One region of the Priestia aryabhattai genome, then DNA from elsewhere that is predicted to be linked to it. Evidence: riboswitches for the same ligand, from Rfam matches in the RefSeq annotation. Region 1 holds a riboswitch; each other region holds the start of a gene.

Region 1 (4,660 bases):
CTTACTCCTGAATGGCTAGGCTCTCACCTTCCCTTAGTTGTAGCAATAACGAGCCTTCCTCTTAGCTTTGTATTTTCACCTGATGCTTATTATTTCGGCATTTTACCTGTTATTAGCCATACAGCAGCTAATTTTGGTGTAGACCCTGTAGAAATAGGACGAGCAGCTTTATTGGGACATTCCACAACTGGGTTTCCTCTATCCCCTTTAGTGCCTGCTACTTTCATTCTGATTGGGCTGGTTGAAGTAGATTTCGGCGAGCATCAAAAGTTTCTTTTCAAATGGGCCTTTGGGACAACTATTGTCATGACGATTACAGCCATTTTAACGAGCGCTATTTCCCTTTAGACTCCAACCATAAAAAAGAAAGCCGACTACCATAAGGCAATCGGCTCACACATGTAGGATATTGATTTAACACTAACAAAGTACAACACAACACTAGTAATTATATAATATATTTCACTTTTTTGAAAGCGATTTCATATATATTTTTAAAAATATTTTATTATTTATTTTTCATAGAAAAAAACCACGTCTCAGCCAATTCGAAACGTGGTTCTTTTCTGTAAGGACTTGCCCTACAGGATATAAATGTAGATTACATTCATTATAGCATGAGCCTGTATACAAATTCTATGGTAATTACTGTATGATCCAGCTACATTATGACCGTTTGCATTTTTCTGTCCATGTGCAGCGTATTCCATAGTTCATCCTGTTCAGCTAGCCTTTTGACAAAGCCTTGTGAAGTCCAAAAAGGAACAGCCCCAGGTAAAAAAGGATGAGTATGTAGATACAGCGTGTCATAAAAATGAAGTTGGGCAAATTGTTCAACTGCTTTTAACAGCTGCTGTCCGATGCCTAGACGCCGGTACGCTGGATCCACATAGCATTTTACAATCTCGGCTGCAGTTCTATGTTCATATCGCTCTTTTAATGCATGAAACCGTCCATCGTAAGCGTATAAACCAATTGTTCCAATTACTTGTTGATTTTCCGTGACAGCTGCAAAAAAAGCAGCGCCTTTCGCTAGAACATAACGCTCATTAAAATGAAGCAAATCCACAGGAAGTTGATTTTTTTCCAGCATAGGAAATAGCTCATTTCGCATATTAATGACAAACTGAATCACCTCAGCATCCTTTTCTTTTACTTCTTTAATTTGATACATTTGTACTCCTTGCACGTTTACTGTCACATCCTTTTCTCTATCATTGTATACTTTCTCTTCTCCCTATCCCTGCCTCAATATTGACTAGGGGGTTACATCTAAATGCTGAGTCAGCATATAATACTCGCTTGGATTTGTTGTCCAGTTTTTCACTTTTTGATTATAAGCAACAACAATGTTTGGATGTACAATCGATGATGTAAGCATTTTCCTATTAATCAAAGCGGTTGCTTGCTTAGCTAGCTGATCTCGTTTCGCCTCATCTACTGTTGAATTTAATTGCTGAATCATTTTTGTTAGCTTATCATCATTAATCCGGCTGGCATTTAAACCACCGCCGGGCAAATAATTCGTACTTAAATAATAGCTGGCATCCCCTCTAGGTGCTGTGATAAGGCTGTACAATGCTAAACCCCAATCATCTTTTGCCATTAAATATTCATCGCTGTCCTCAACGAGATTAATCTTAATATTGATTCCTAACTCTTTCGCACTAGATTGTATAAGCTGAGCAATCAAAGGAAGTTCTGGCAAAGAACTGTATGTGACAAGAGAGAGCGATAAGGGCTTTCCGTTTTTGATTGTTTTTCCATTTTTATTTTGATAGCCTGCTTTCTCCAAATACTTTTTAGCAGATGTTATTCCTCTCTGCTTACTAGCAGTATTATCAGCAAAAGGAAATTCAGGTAAAAATGGACCTTGAGCCGCTGCCGCTTGATTATTCATTATGCTGCTGACAATTTCTTTTCGGTTCAATAAGGAATCTATAGCTTTCCTTACATTTTCGTCTTTTAATGCGTCATTGGTTTGATTATAAAGCAATAAATGGGTGCGCACACTAGGTACTCCATTTACTTTGAAAGACGAATCTGTTTGTAAAGTGCCCAAGCTTTCTAACGACGGACGATAAATAATATCTGCTGTTCCGGATTGAAGAGCTGCAACTCGCGCATTAGCATCTTCGTTAAATGCAAAGGTCGCACTTTTCAATTTCACCTTCCCATTCCAATAATTTTCATATCTTTCTAATTTCACTTGATTTCCTTGATCGAAAGACAAAACGTGAAATGGCCCTGTACCAATGGGCTTCTTAGCTATATTAGAAGCTTCAACATCTATAATGGCTGTATTTGGATGCACTAATTCAGAAGGAAATTTAGGCATTGGTTCTTTTAACGTAATTGTCAGCATATGACCGTTCGCTTTCATTTCTTTGATTTTTAAAGCGTTTCTCATCGCATAACTTTGATTTATTGCTCTTTGAAGAGAAGACTTCACGGCATTTGCCTCCAGTGCTTTTCCATTTTGAAACGTGATGTTCTTTCTTATCATAAATGTCCACGTAAGACCGTTATCTTTTGTTTCCCACTTTTCAGCAAGCCAAGGCTTTATTTTTAAATCGTCGCTGATCTTAACAAGCGTCTCCCCCACTCCCGCACGAACTGCTGTATAATCATCATCCATATGCGGATCAAGCGTGGTAGGTGTGAAATTAAATAAAAATGTAACATTTTTATCCGTTTTCTTTCTTTCTTTTATACTCATACTCTCTTCATGAGGCGCGCAAGCAGTGAGGCAAAGTAAAACAAGAAATATTATAGATACGAGCTTTTTATTATTTATCATTCATTTTTCCACCTTCTATTTTAATACACACAAAAAAAGCACTTCTAAAAAAGAAGTGCTTGTCTTCACAACAAATTCAGATAAACGTATCCCTTGTTTATCCTATTTTTGATTCTGCCAAAACACCTCCCTATCCTCGTAGGTTATTGTGTGCTACGATTTATGGCAGGTCTCCTGGCTTCAAGTCACTGCCTTATACCGCCTTCCCGTCTCTAAATAGACAGTGGCTTTTTGGCATAAGGCTCCTTGTTACAGTGGCGGGACCGCTCCGGATTTTCACCGGATTCCCTTTTAAGGCAATTGAAGAACAATTACCACCATAAATGCTGGTTATTTAATTTAGTAGCGTGCTCTTGAAACTCTAGAAGTGGAAGCTGGTGGCGAAATGTCTTCATCATCAAATCCAGTGGCAATAACGGTTACCATCATTTCGTCCTTTAAATCTTCATTAATCACAGACCCAAAAATCATATTTAAGTCCTGATCAGAAGCGGACGTGACAATATCTGCTGCTTCCTGTACTTCATAAAGACTCAGGCTGCTGCCGCTCGTAATGTTCAATAGTACACCTCTTGCTCCATCAATCGATGCATCTAGCAGCGGACTAGAAATCGCTTTTTTCGCTGCTTCAATTGCCCGATCTGATCCAGAAGCTCGTCCGATACCCATAAGGGCAAATCCTTGATTAGACATGATTGTTTTCACATCAGCAAAGTCAAGATTAATCAGCCCCGGAACAGCGATTAAATCTGAAATACCTTGAATACCTTGACGAAGAACATTATCTGCTTCACGGAATGCTTCAAGCATAGGTGTCTTTTTATCGACAATTTCAAGCAAGCGGTCGTTTGGAATCACAATAAGGGTATCTACCGATTCATTCATCGCAGTAATACCGCCTACTGCTTGCTTGGTACGTTTATTTCCTTCAAACTTGAAAGGGCGAGTAACTACTCCAATTGTTAAAGCATTTAGTTCACGGGCAATTTGGGCAATAACCGGAGCTGCTCCAGTACCGGTCCCTCCCCCCATGCCAGCTGTTACGAATACCATATCTGCGCCTTGCAGTACTTCTTGAATTTGTTCTCTGCTTTCTTCGGCTGCTTCTCTTCCTACTTCTGGATTAGCTCCTGCACCTAATCCTCGCGTTAATGCCGCACCAATCTGCATTTTTACATCTGCTTTAGATAAATTAAGCGCCTGAGCATCCGTATTCACGGCGATAAATTCTACCCCTTGTACACCGTGTTCAATCATACGGTTAACGGTGTTATTTCCTCCACCGCCGACTCCAATTACTTTAATTCGCACTAATGGCGATACATCTGCATCAAATCCAAACATTCTAAGTTCCTCCTCAATGATCAAAATTACTTTCTCTTTTTATCCGAAAAAACACGTGAAGAACCTTTTACTCCTATGTTTAACGCGTAACTGTTCTTTTGTTTTACAGATTTTATACATTTCTCTTTTAACCTTTAAATCTTTACATCTTTATGTAAAATTATTGTTGTTCTGAAGTTAGTACGCCGGACTCTTTTATGATTTTTCCATTCAAAACGGCATATAAGCTTATTGTATCATTCATTTGACAGATGTCTGTATTTAATTTTGAGTAAGATGTGACTAAGAGAATAATATTTTTATAGACAAAATGAGAAAAAGCCCTTAGAAATAAGGGCTCCTCTAGATAATAAACCGTTTTATAATTTCCCAGTTAAGAATTGAGCTTCTCCCATGCCAAAGCTCCAATCAGCATTACCGTTCTCAACAATTGAAATCATAATATCGTTTGGCTGAATACCGCAGCTTTCTCCCAGCTCTTTTACAATTAATTTGTAAAGAGCTTGCTTTTGCTCT
Region 2 (4,660 bases), on a different contig from region 1:
CTGCTATAGAAAGCGAAGCTCCTACTAAAAATGCCACCAGTACTCTTGGAAATCGAATTTGCCAAATGATTAAATCCATATTTTCCGGACCGCGATATAAGGATAATCCGGTAAGGTGGCCAATAATAATTTTGATTGTATCTCCTACGGTTAACGAAACCGTACCAATAAATACGCCCATGATAACCGAAGTACATACAATAAATAAACTCACTATGTATAAAATAGATGTTTTGTTAAAAAAGATACGTTTAAAAATCAATACTTTCAGCTCCTCTAGGAAACGAGGCGTGATGTTTTACATTACATTAACCATTCATTTTCCTGTCCATAAACCATGTTTCCACCATACATAGAGTTGGAAACAATCATCTTTTATTTGTTATGAGTGCTAGACTGTTGAACTAGACAACATAGAATAGCGTACTAAAAATTCTGGTAAAAAAACAAGTGAAAGCCTCTGCAAGCTATACTTTTTGTGCTTGCTCCGGGCTTTTATAGTTGTCTATTAAATGATACAGCTTTTCCATATCTATAGCTTCTCGCACATACGCCGCTGCTTTTGAAAAAGACTCATCTTTTTGCAGGCGGCTGTTAAATGTATCCGTAATGGGCGGCAATTTTTTATGTTTACGAATTTGATTAAGCAAAGCTCTGCGCAAAGTATCATTATGAAAGACATCATGAACATACGTACCAATGACGTTTTCTTTAACCGTTCCTTCTTTTTCATCATCGACCACTGCAAAAGCCTCCGTCATGCTCTTAGAAACCGTCTTTCCCATATGAATTTCGTAGCCTTCAATCGAAACTTTTTCACTCTCTAGCTGAACGTATCCAGAAACTCTTTCTGTTTTTTTGCTGGTAGTCATAATGGTTTCCACCGGAAGCAAACCCAGCCCTTTAATAGATTCAATTCGGGACTCTACTGCATCGGGATCTGTAATCGTCTCACCTAACATTTGATATCCTCCGCAGATGCCAATAACGTGAACGTTCGTTGTGTTCAAGACTTGATTAATTGCTAGACCCAGGCCGCTTTCTTGTAAAAACTGCGCATCTTCAATCGTATTTTTACTTCCTGGTAAAACAATTAAATCAGGCGTACCTAATTGTGACGGCTTGGTTACAAGTCTCACATGACAGTCTTCTTCTAAGCTTAGAGGGTCGATGTCTGTAAAATTTGAGATGCGTGGATACGAGATAACCGCAATATCGATTTCTTTTAACGGATTCACAAGCGTTGAGTAATTTCTGAGTGATAACGAATCTTCAGCGTCAATTTCCACGTCGTGCATATAAGGAATAACTCCTAGTACCGGAACACCTGTGTATTCTTCAAACCACTTCAACCCCGGTTTTAAAAGCTCTAAGTCTCCTCGGAATTTATTGATTAACACCCCGATAACTCTAGACTTGTGTTCATCTGGAAGCAATTGAAGAGTACCCACTAAGCTTGCAAAAACCCCTCCTTTATCAATATCTCCTACTAACACAACAGGGGCTTCGGCTATCTTTGCTACGCGCATATTCACGAGTTCCCGATCGTTTAAATTCACTTCAGCAGGACTTCCAGCACCTTCAATCACAATTCGATCATAATGATTTGCAAGCTCTTTATAAGCCTCTGTGATAACGTTCAAACCTTCATTAAAAAATTCTTGCCGATACTGAAAAGCAAACATATTACGAAGCGGCTTTCCATGAACGACAATTTGAGATTCATGATCACGAGTTGGTTTAATTAAAATAGGGTTCATATTGGTTGTTGCTTCTACTCCAGCCGCTTCTGCTTGAATTCCTTGCGCTCTGCCAATTTCTTTTCCATCCATTGTAATGTATGAATTGAGCGCCATATTTTGCGATTTAAACGGTGCAGTTTGATAGCCGTCTTCTTTAAAAATGCGGCAAAATGCTGTAGCAATCATGCTTTTTCCAGCGTCTGAGTGCGTTCCTTGAATCATAAGAGGTTTTCCTTTTTTCACTTTATCCACTCCCTATCACATAAAAAAACCTTAACTGTAAAAGTCAAGGTTTGGTCATGCGCTCATTAACACATTGTCTTGACTTATTTCTCCCACCGAAAAATAAGGGGTTTTTAAAAGCAGGTCTCCTGGCTTATGCTTCATTTTACTTCTGCTCCCTTCCTAGTTTAACTAGTGGGTCTTTGCAGGTTCATCCACATTTACAGTAGCGGGGGCTGCACCGGATTTACACCGATTTCCCTATTATCCTCCTTAGAGGCACTTTTAAAATCATTTATTCTTTATTGTAACGAATTTTATAACCATTCACAATAACAATTTTCTTCTATTATTATATATTACTGTGTTTATACTTATTTGGATCTCGTATGCTATAATAACAATTATTTTCCAAACATCTTATGTAATAGCTAGGAAGGTGCTCACAGTTGAAGAAAAAAATAATTTATATCTTTATTAGTTTGCTTGTTCTTTATATAGCAATCATATCTTTTTTTATGTATCAAATAGCTCACAAGCCTGTTCCACAAAAAGCAGATTACGTGCTCATTTTAGGTTCTAAAGTAGATGGAGATCAAATGTCTCCTAGTTTAAAAGAACGAGTAAAGACGGCTTTATCTTATTTACAAACACATAAACAAACAAAAGTCATCGTAACGGGTGGAAAAGGATCCGATGAAGAAATCTCTGAAGCAGAAGCAGCCTATCGTTTTCTACGAAAAGAAGGAATTGAAAAGGATCGAATTATAAAAGAAGACCAGTCAACTTCTACTTTTGAGAATTTTACTTTCACTAAAAAGAAAGTCGATATTCAAAATAAAAAAGTAGTGCTTGTTAGCAGTGATTTTCATTTATTTCGCTCCTCTATTATTGCCAAGCGTCAAGGCTTTCACATATATCCTTTAGGTGCAAAAACACCTAACTCAATTAAACTTCAAGCCTACTTTCGTGAGTATGCTGCTATTTTAAAAACATGGCTGTTTGATAAATAAATAGAGTACACGCCTATATAAACGAAAAAACACGGCATGAATTCATGCCGTGTTTTTTATTAGTCATCTGTATCGATAACTGCTTTTGGTAAACCTGTATATTTCGCCCAGTAGAAAATACCGAGGGAAACGAGAGCAATTAAAATTAAGTCAAGTGGGTTGCTTAGCACACCTTGTCCTCCACCAAATGAACCTAGGTAAGAGATAACAAGCATAATAATATAATAAGCAACTAGCCACCACGCAGATTTAAGCTGCTGTGCAAATTTTACAACGTCAGTTGGTACGTATTTTTTAAACGCTACGTAGATAACGACCATTAGAAGCTGTGATCCTAGAAGCCAAGAAATTGTCGTCCACCCTGACCAATACACGATGTAGGAACAGAAGATAAATGAAACAGGAGCAATAACACTCATACCTTTTAATTTAAAAGGCTTTTTAAGGTCTTTTGCATTTACTCTGAATGCAGCAGCTGAAATTGGCGCAATAGCATAAGACAGAATAAGTGCTACTGAACATACGTTTACTAGTGCTTCCCACGAAGGAAATGGCAGTGTCCAGAATACAGACATTCCAAATGATAGCCATAGTGACGCACGTGGAATTCCTGTTTTCTTATCTACTTTTGAGAAACGTTTAAATAGTGTTCCATTACGAGACCAAGCATAAACTAGACGAGAAGTTGTATTCATAAAGATGTTCCCGTTACCGCCTGGTGATAAAATAGCATCAAAAATAACAAGCGTTACTAACCAGCCAAGGCCTAGAATAAGTGCAATATCTTTAAATGGTAAAGAGAATTGCTCTTGAATTGTTCCCCATCCTCCTGATAGCATATCAGACGGAATGTTACCAATGAACAATACTTGCAGTGCTGTGTAAATAATCGCTGAAAGTACAATACAGATAATTAGCGCGATTGGAATATTACGCTGCGGATTTTTAACTTCACTGGCTACAGAAACAATAGGGTGAAGTCCTAGGTAGGCAAACATAACGCCACCTGTTGAAATGGCTGCTTGAATACCATTAAAACCAAACGGAGCAAAATCGCCAGTTGTAAAGTTAGCTGATTTGAAGTGATAAGCTAACACGACGATAATTGTAAGAGGAACCGCATATTTGAACACAGATATAATGACATTTGACTTAGCAAATGCTTTTACACTTACGTAGTTAATGATAAAAAATAGCGTTAACAACGCGAACTGAAATAACCAGCCAATTGTAGTAGGCGATTCAGAACCATGTTTAGTTAGACCAGGAAGCCAAAAAGCAACATACTGACGTACAGCCGTTACCTCGATGGCAATCAAACTAGTGTAAGCAATAATGGTAATGAATGAAATTAAGTAACCCACTAAGTGACCATGTGAGTAAACTGGATAACGGATAATTCCACCGGTACGCGGCAGCGCTGCTCCAAGTTCAGCATACACTAAACCGATAAGTAAAATAATGACTCCGCCAATCAGCCACGAAAAACTTCCGGCTGGACCAGCCTTTGACGCTACGTTACTAACCGCAAATAACCAGGCGGAACCAAAAATAGCTCCCATCCCAATTAACGTTAGGTCAAGTAACGATATTGATTTTTTAAACTTTCCTTGATCAGACATAAAATCCTCCTTTAAAATTCCCACTCCACATACCTAACGCCCTTGCGTCCGATATGGGATT
Region 3 (4,660 bases), on a different contig from region 1:
TCCCAACGTTCACCGTTGTACCTTTTTCGTAATCTGTTAAACCTTGAAGGAAAATCACTTGGCGCGCCAGCTCTTCAATAGCATTGATTCCTTCTTTGTGGTGATTACCCGCATGTGCTGCTCGTCCCCATACTTTTACGGTGAAAATTCCCGCTCCTTTGCGCGACGTTTTTAACGCGCCAGAACCCGCGACCGCAGGTTCTGCTACTAGCACTGCTTCACTTCTTTGTGCTTCTTCTTCAATATATTTTTTAGAAGAAATCGACCCAATCTCTTCATCTGAATTGCAGAAAAACACAATTTTTTTATCCAGCGCTAAGCCGAGCTCTTGAATCGCTTTAATCGCCCATATAGATTGCACAATGCCACCTTTCATGTCTAAAATTCCCGGACCGTACAGCTTGTTTCCCTCTGTTCTTAAGCTCAGCCTTCCCTTTTCCCATACCGTGTCAAAGTGACCAATGATTAAAAGCTGCTTTTCTCCTTCTCCAATCGTAAATTTCAAGTGGTTTCCTACTTCTTTTTCTTCTATGACTTCGTGCCCTACGCCTAGACGCTTTTGAAACAGCTGCGTTAAATACATTCCACACTGATCCACTAACTCTTTACTATAGGATGGTGATTCTTTTTTCACAAATCCAACTAAATCTTCAAGCATCTCTTGTTCATGTTCTTTTAAATAACTAAATACACTTTGTTCTACCATTACCTGACTCAAATCAATTCCTCCTCCAAACAACCCCTGCTGCCTGCATTCACTAATTTTATTTATCGTACGTATGAGTATGTTCTACGTTTCACATAACGATCTTAAATTATCCTTAATTATAATGGTTTTCAGACAATTTTCCATCCTTAAAATACAGATAATACTTTAACTTATTCATAACCGACCGAAAATAGCCATAAACTTCAACAAATTCATACAAAAAAGCTTCAATCTTCAACAGATTAAAGCTTTCATTTTATTAATTGACATTTATTTTGATATTTTTCCCTTTTGATTTCACACTCACAAAAACAAACATAGACACTAAGAAAATAAACAGAATAACGCCAACCATTTCAAAATTCACTTCGGCCCACGGATTAAAGAAAGTGAACGCTAAGTAGAATGACACACCATATGCGAGAATAACAATAACCCAGCCCATCAAGCGGGAAGCAGATTGTCCAAATTTACTCGATTCATTCACCATTTTATGTACAATCATTGAATCGATTGTATCTGTCAGCATCATGCCAAACATAAATACTAGCCCTAATAAAAGCGGCGTATACTTGCCTGTGTTCCCTACAGCTAGAGACCACACGGCCGTTTGACTGACCGTTTCGGCTGCTAAAGCAAACAACGCTCCTACAAGAATAATTAGGAAAGGATTAGTTGTTCCTTTTGCGATTTTCGGCATAAACTTCCCTTTTAATCCGCTCAGCTGAAACTCTTCCTCTTTATTTTTGGTTCGAAGCAAATGATATGCGTTTAATGTCCCAATTAGAAAAAGCGAGATAATTGATACCCAAGATGCAAAATGATCGAAATACGATGGAAACGTAAAATTTTTCATCACCACGCCCAGCACCCCAGCCGTGACGGCCACAATTCCTCCGTGACCTAGTGAAAACAGTGTTCCGACCCACGGGGCAAAACGGCTGCCCATTCGCCAATTATATCGGGTCTGGCCGTCGATAAAAGCCAAGTGATCGGCATCCAATCCGTGTCTGATTCCTAATAAAAAGACAAGTAAAAAAACTGATAAACCTTCCATTTCCTACACTCCTTTTTTTAAAATAAAACGTAAAAAAGCCTCAATTCTATAGAAATTGAGGATGTGTCGGTATATGAAAATAAACAGCAATTGCTCACTGCGTACCTTGATACACCGCCTCTTTCCTAGAAGAGTCAAGTGTACAGAATAGGTAGGTCTCCTGGCTTGAGATCATCATTTTCTACCGCCTTCCCCATTTTGAGTGACGATATGATAGAAAACTCCCTGCTTACAGTGGCTGGACCGCTCGAGATTTGCACTCGATTCCCTGTTACCTCTTACGCTATGTAAGAGCACCTAAACTGTGCGAATGATTTCATTTTCTTCCTCATTATACTAGTACTGCTTACAAATGAATAGAGAAAATTCAAATAAAAAAATCCCGCTAAGCTTTATATGCTTAGCAGGATTTTTAAAGCAATTAAACTACTTCTACTGTGACGTCTACGTTACCGCTGATTGCTTTTGAATACGGGCAGTATGAGTGAGCTAGGTCTACATATTTTTTCGCTGTTTCTAAATCTAGTCCTTCGATATGAGCTTCAAGCGCTACTCCAATTTTTACTCCTTGATCAGCTTTATCTGGAAGCAGCTGAACCGTAGCTTTTACTTCACTGCTTTTGATTTCTACGCTGTGTTTTTTCAACATAAATTCTAACGCACTGTTGAAACAAGCACTGTATCCAGCTGCAAATAGCTGCTCTGGGTTTGTTGCTGTTGTTGCTTCTCCACCAAGCGCTGGAGGTGTTGCAACATCCAAATTAAAGATGTTATCTAAAGAATGAACTTCTCCTGTTCTTCCACCTGTGTTAACGACTGTTGTTTCATATAAAGCTTTCATGTATAAACCTCTCTTCTTTTTTATTAAAAGTTTTTCATTTATCGTTTCCGTAATTTAATTGTACACAATTCAATTTTAAAAAACAAGTATTAAATGCATTAAAAATTCCCCAATAAAAAAAGCCGCATATTTGCGACTTTTTCTTAATAATATTGAGACTGTTCGTCATAAGCTGATTTTCGAAAAATAGACAGGTTGGTAATAGCCCTCATCAGTTTCGTATTAAAAATAACATAATGAATAAATAACGCCAACACGCAGCCTAAAATGGCTCCTGTTAATACATCGAATGGATAGTGAACACCTACCCATACGCGTGAAAATGCAATGAGTGCACCCATTACAACCCACATGCGCCCTGAACGCTTGAAGTGCAGCCAAATGGTAAAAGTGATAACTAATGCAGATGTAGCATGATCGCTTGGAAATGAAGAATTCGCGGCGTGATCAATAAGCTGATTCACGTGGTGAGAGATAAACGGACGATCTCGATAAGCAAATAAACTAATCACTTTATTGATAAAGACTCCTGTGGCACAAGCACATAAGGCTTGAAATGCTATAACACGGCTGCCGTTTTTATTAATAAGTAAAAACAAGCCGAGTAAAACGATAAGTACATACTGGGCATAATCTGCAAAGAATACCATCAGCGAATCTACAAACTTCACATGCGAGGCATACTGATTCACCGCGTGGAAAATGGTATAATCTACTGAATTAATAGCTGATAACATAATCGAAATCCTTTCTTATTTTTAAATGTCATTAGCTATCTTATCAGTTTCTTGAGAAAATGAACATGATTTTGTCAGAAGCTTCCTAACTGGTATTTATAAATAACGTATTTTAATTTCTTACTTATTTTCTTAACTCTTGCTGATAAAAGGCCGAATAGTAAATCAATAGGCTTTCGCTCATCAACTTACTTGTGAGTGATCCACAACATTTTTTTGCAAAAAGATTTCTTCCAAAGAAGGTTCTTCTACGTGAACTTGATAAATGTCGATGCCGCATTGAATCAATTCGCGAATAATAAGAGGGATATTTCTTTCTTTTTGAAGCATCACTTTTGTGTACGTGTGATGGTATTCAACTTCGGGACTCAACGTACGGAAAAACTGTTGAATATATTCTTTGTGGCTGTTTGGATAAGGATCATGTTTGATAATCACCGTTTTTTTCGCTTGATATTGAAAGCGGAGCTCTTCCATTGTACCTTCTATTAAAATGACGCCATTTTTCATAATCGCTACACGTGTACAAATCTTCTCGACTTCATTTAAATTATGAGACGTCATAAAAATCGTCTTGCCTTGACCTTTAAGTTCTCTTATTAGTTCATGAATGTGAAGAGCAGATTCAACATCTACTCCAGAAGTTGGTTCATCTAAAAAGATAATATCTGGGTCTGTTACAATTGCTTGAGCAATTCCTAACTTCTTTTTCATTCCAAATGAAAAATTTCCAACTTTCTGATGCTCATGTCCTTCTAAGCCTACTTTCTTCAGTATATTACTACAGTGTTCATTGGAAAAGCGATGGCCGTTTATCTTTACAAAATAGCGCAGGTGATTGAGCGCTGTCATCTCATCGTAAAAGTTGGCATAGTCAGGAAGAACGCCTATTTTCTTCTGAAGCTCTAAATCAATATCACTCTGTCCCAGCAGCGTAAATTCTCCTGCTGAAGGAAATGAAACGCCGGTAAGCATATTAATAAATGTAGACTTTCCTGCTCCGTTTCTTCCTAAAAACCCGTAAATTTCTCCTTGTGGGACTTGTAAATTAATACTGTTAACAACTGTTTTAGATCCATACTTTTTAGTTAATTTACTTGTTTCAATGGCATACATGTTATACTTCTCTCCTTTTAAAACTCCAAAGTGCCGTACATAAACAAAATGCTGCAAAAATAAAGAGAACTGTTAGATAGCCTTTCTCCAGCTCTAAATAGTAGTAGGGTGTCACATACTTAAACCATGCAATATATTCTTTTGATGAAAACATGCTCCATTCACTCAGTACCGGTAAAACAAGCGATAAAATAAGCGAT

What was found. A riboswitch is a leader RNA that binds a small molecule or an ion and turns the genes downstream of it on or off. The one in region 1 is predicted to bind cobalamin.
Region 2: linked by a shared signal. The riboswitch ahead of M3225_RS09485 (cobyric acid synthase) and the one ahead of nikA (nickel ABC transporter substrate-binding protein) in region 1 are both predicted to bind cobalamin.
Region 3: linked by a shared signal. The riboswitch ahead of M3225_RS23185 (HoxN/HupN/NixA family nickel/cobalt transporter) and the one ahead of nikA (nickel ABC transporter substrate-binding protein) in region 1 are both predicted to bind cobalamin.

The regions. Positions count from the first base shown of each region.
Region 1 is NZ_JAMBOQ010000008.1:97,824-102,483, forward strand. Features, by position in the region: gene M3225_RS24860 (CitMHS family transporter) at 1-348, shown strand, start outside; gene M3225_RS24865 (GNAT family N-acetyltransferase) at 662-1,174, opposite strand; gene nikA (nickel ABC transporter substrate-binding protein) at 1,259-2,800, opposite strand; cobalamin riboswitch at 2,948-3,137, opposite strand; gene ftsZ (cell division protein FtsZ) at 3,140-4,144, opposite strand; gene M3225_RS24880 (tautomerase family protein) at 4,504-4,660, opposite strand, start outside.
Region 2 is NZ_JAMBOQ010000002.1:507,081-511,740, reverse strand. Features, by position in the region: gene M3225_RS09490 (FecCD family ABC transporter permease) at 1-262, opposite strand, end outside; gene M3225_RS09485 (cobyric acid synthase) at 468-1,994, opposite strand; cobalamin riboswitch at 2,087-2,266, opposite strand; gene M3225_RS09480 (YdcF family protein) at 2,414-2,977, shown strand; gene M3225_RS09475 (APC family permease) at 3,037-4,599, opposite strand.
Region 3 is NZ_JAMBOQ010000006.1:59,461-64,120, reverse strand. Features, by position in the region: gene M3225_RS23190 (M20 family metallopeptidase) at 1-739, opposite strand, end outside; gene M3225_RS23185 (HoxN/HupN/NixA family nickel/cobalt transporter) at 969-1,766, opposite strand; cobalamin riboswitch at 1,900-2,082, opposite strand; gene M3225_RS23180 (organic hydroperoxide resistance protein) at 2,188-2,607, opposite strand; gene M3225_RS23175 (undecaprenyl-diphosphatase) at 2,751-3,344, opposite strand; gene M3225_RS23170 (ABC transporter ATP-binding protein) at 3,528-4,460, opposite strand; gene M3225_RS23165 (ABC transporter permease) at 4,622-4,660, opposite strand, start outside.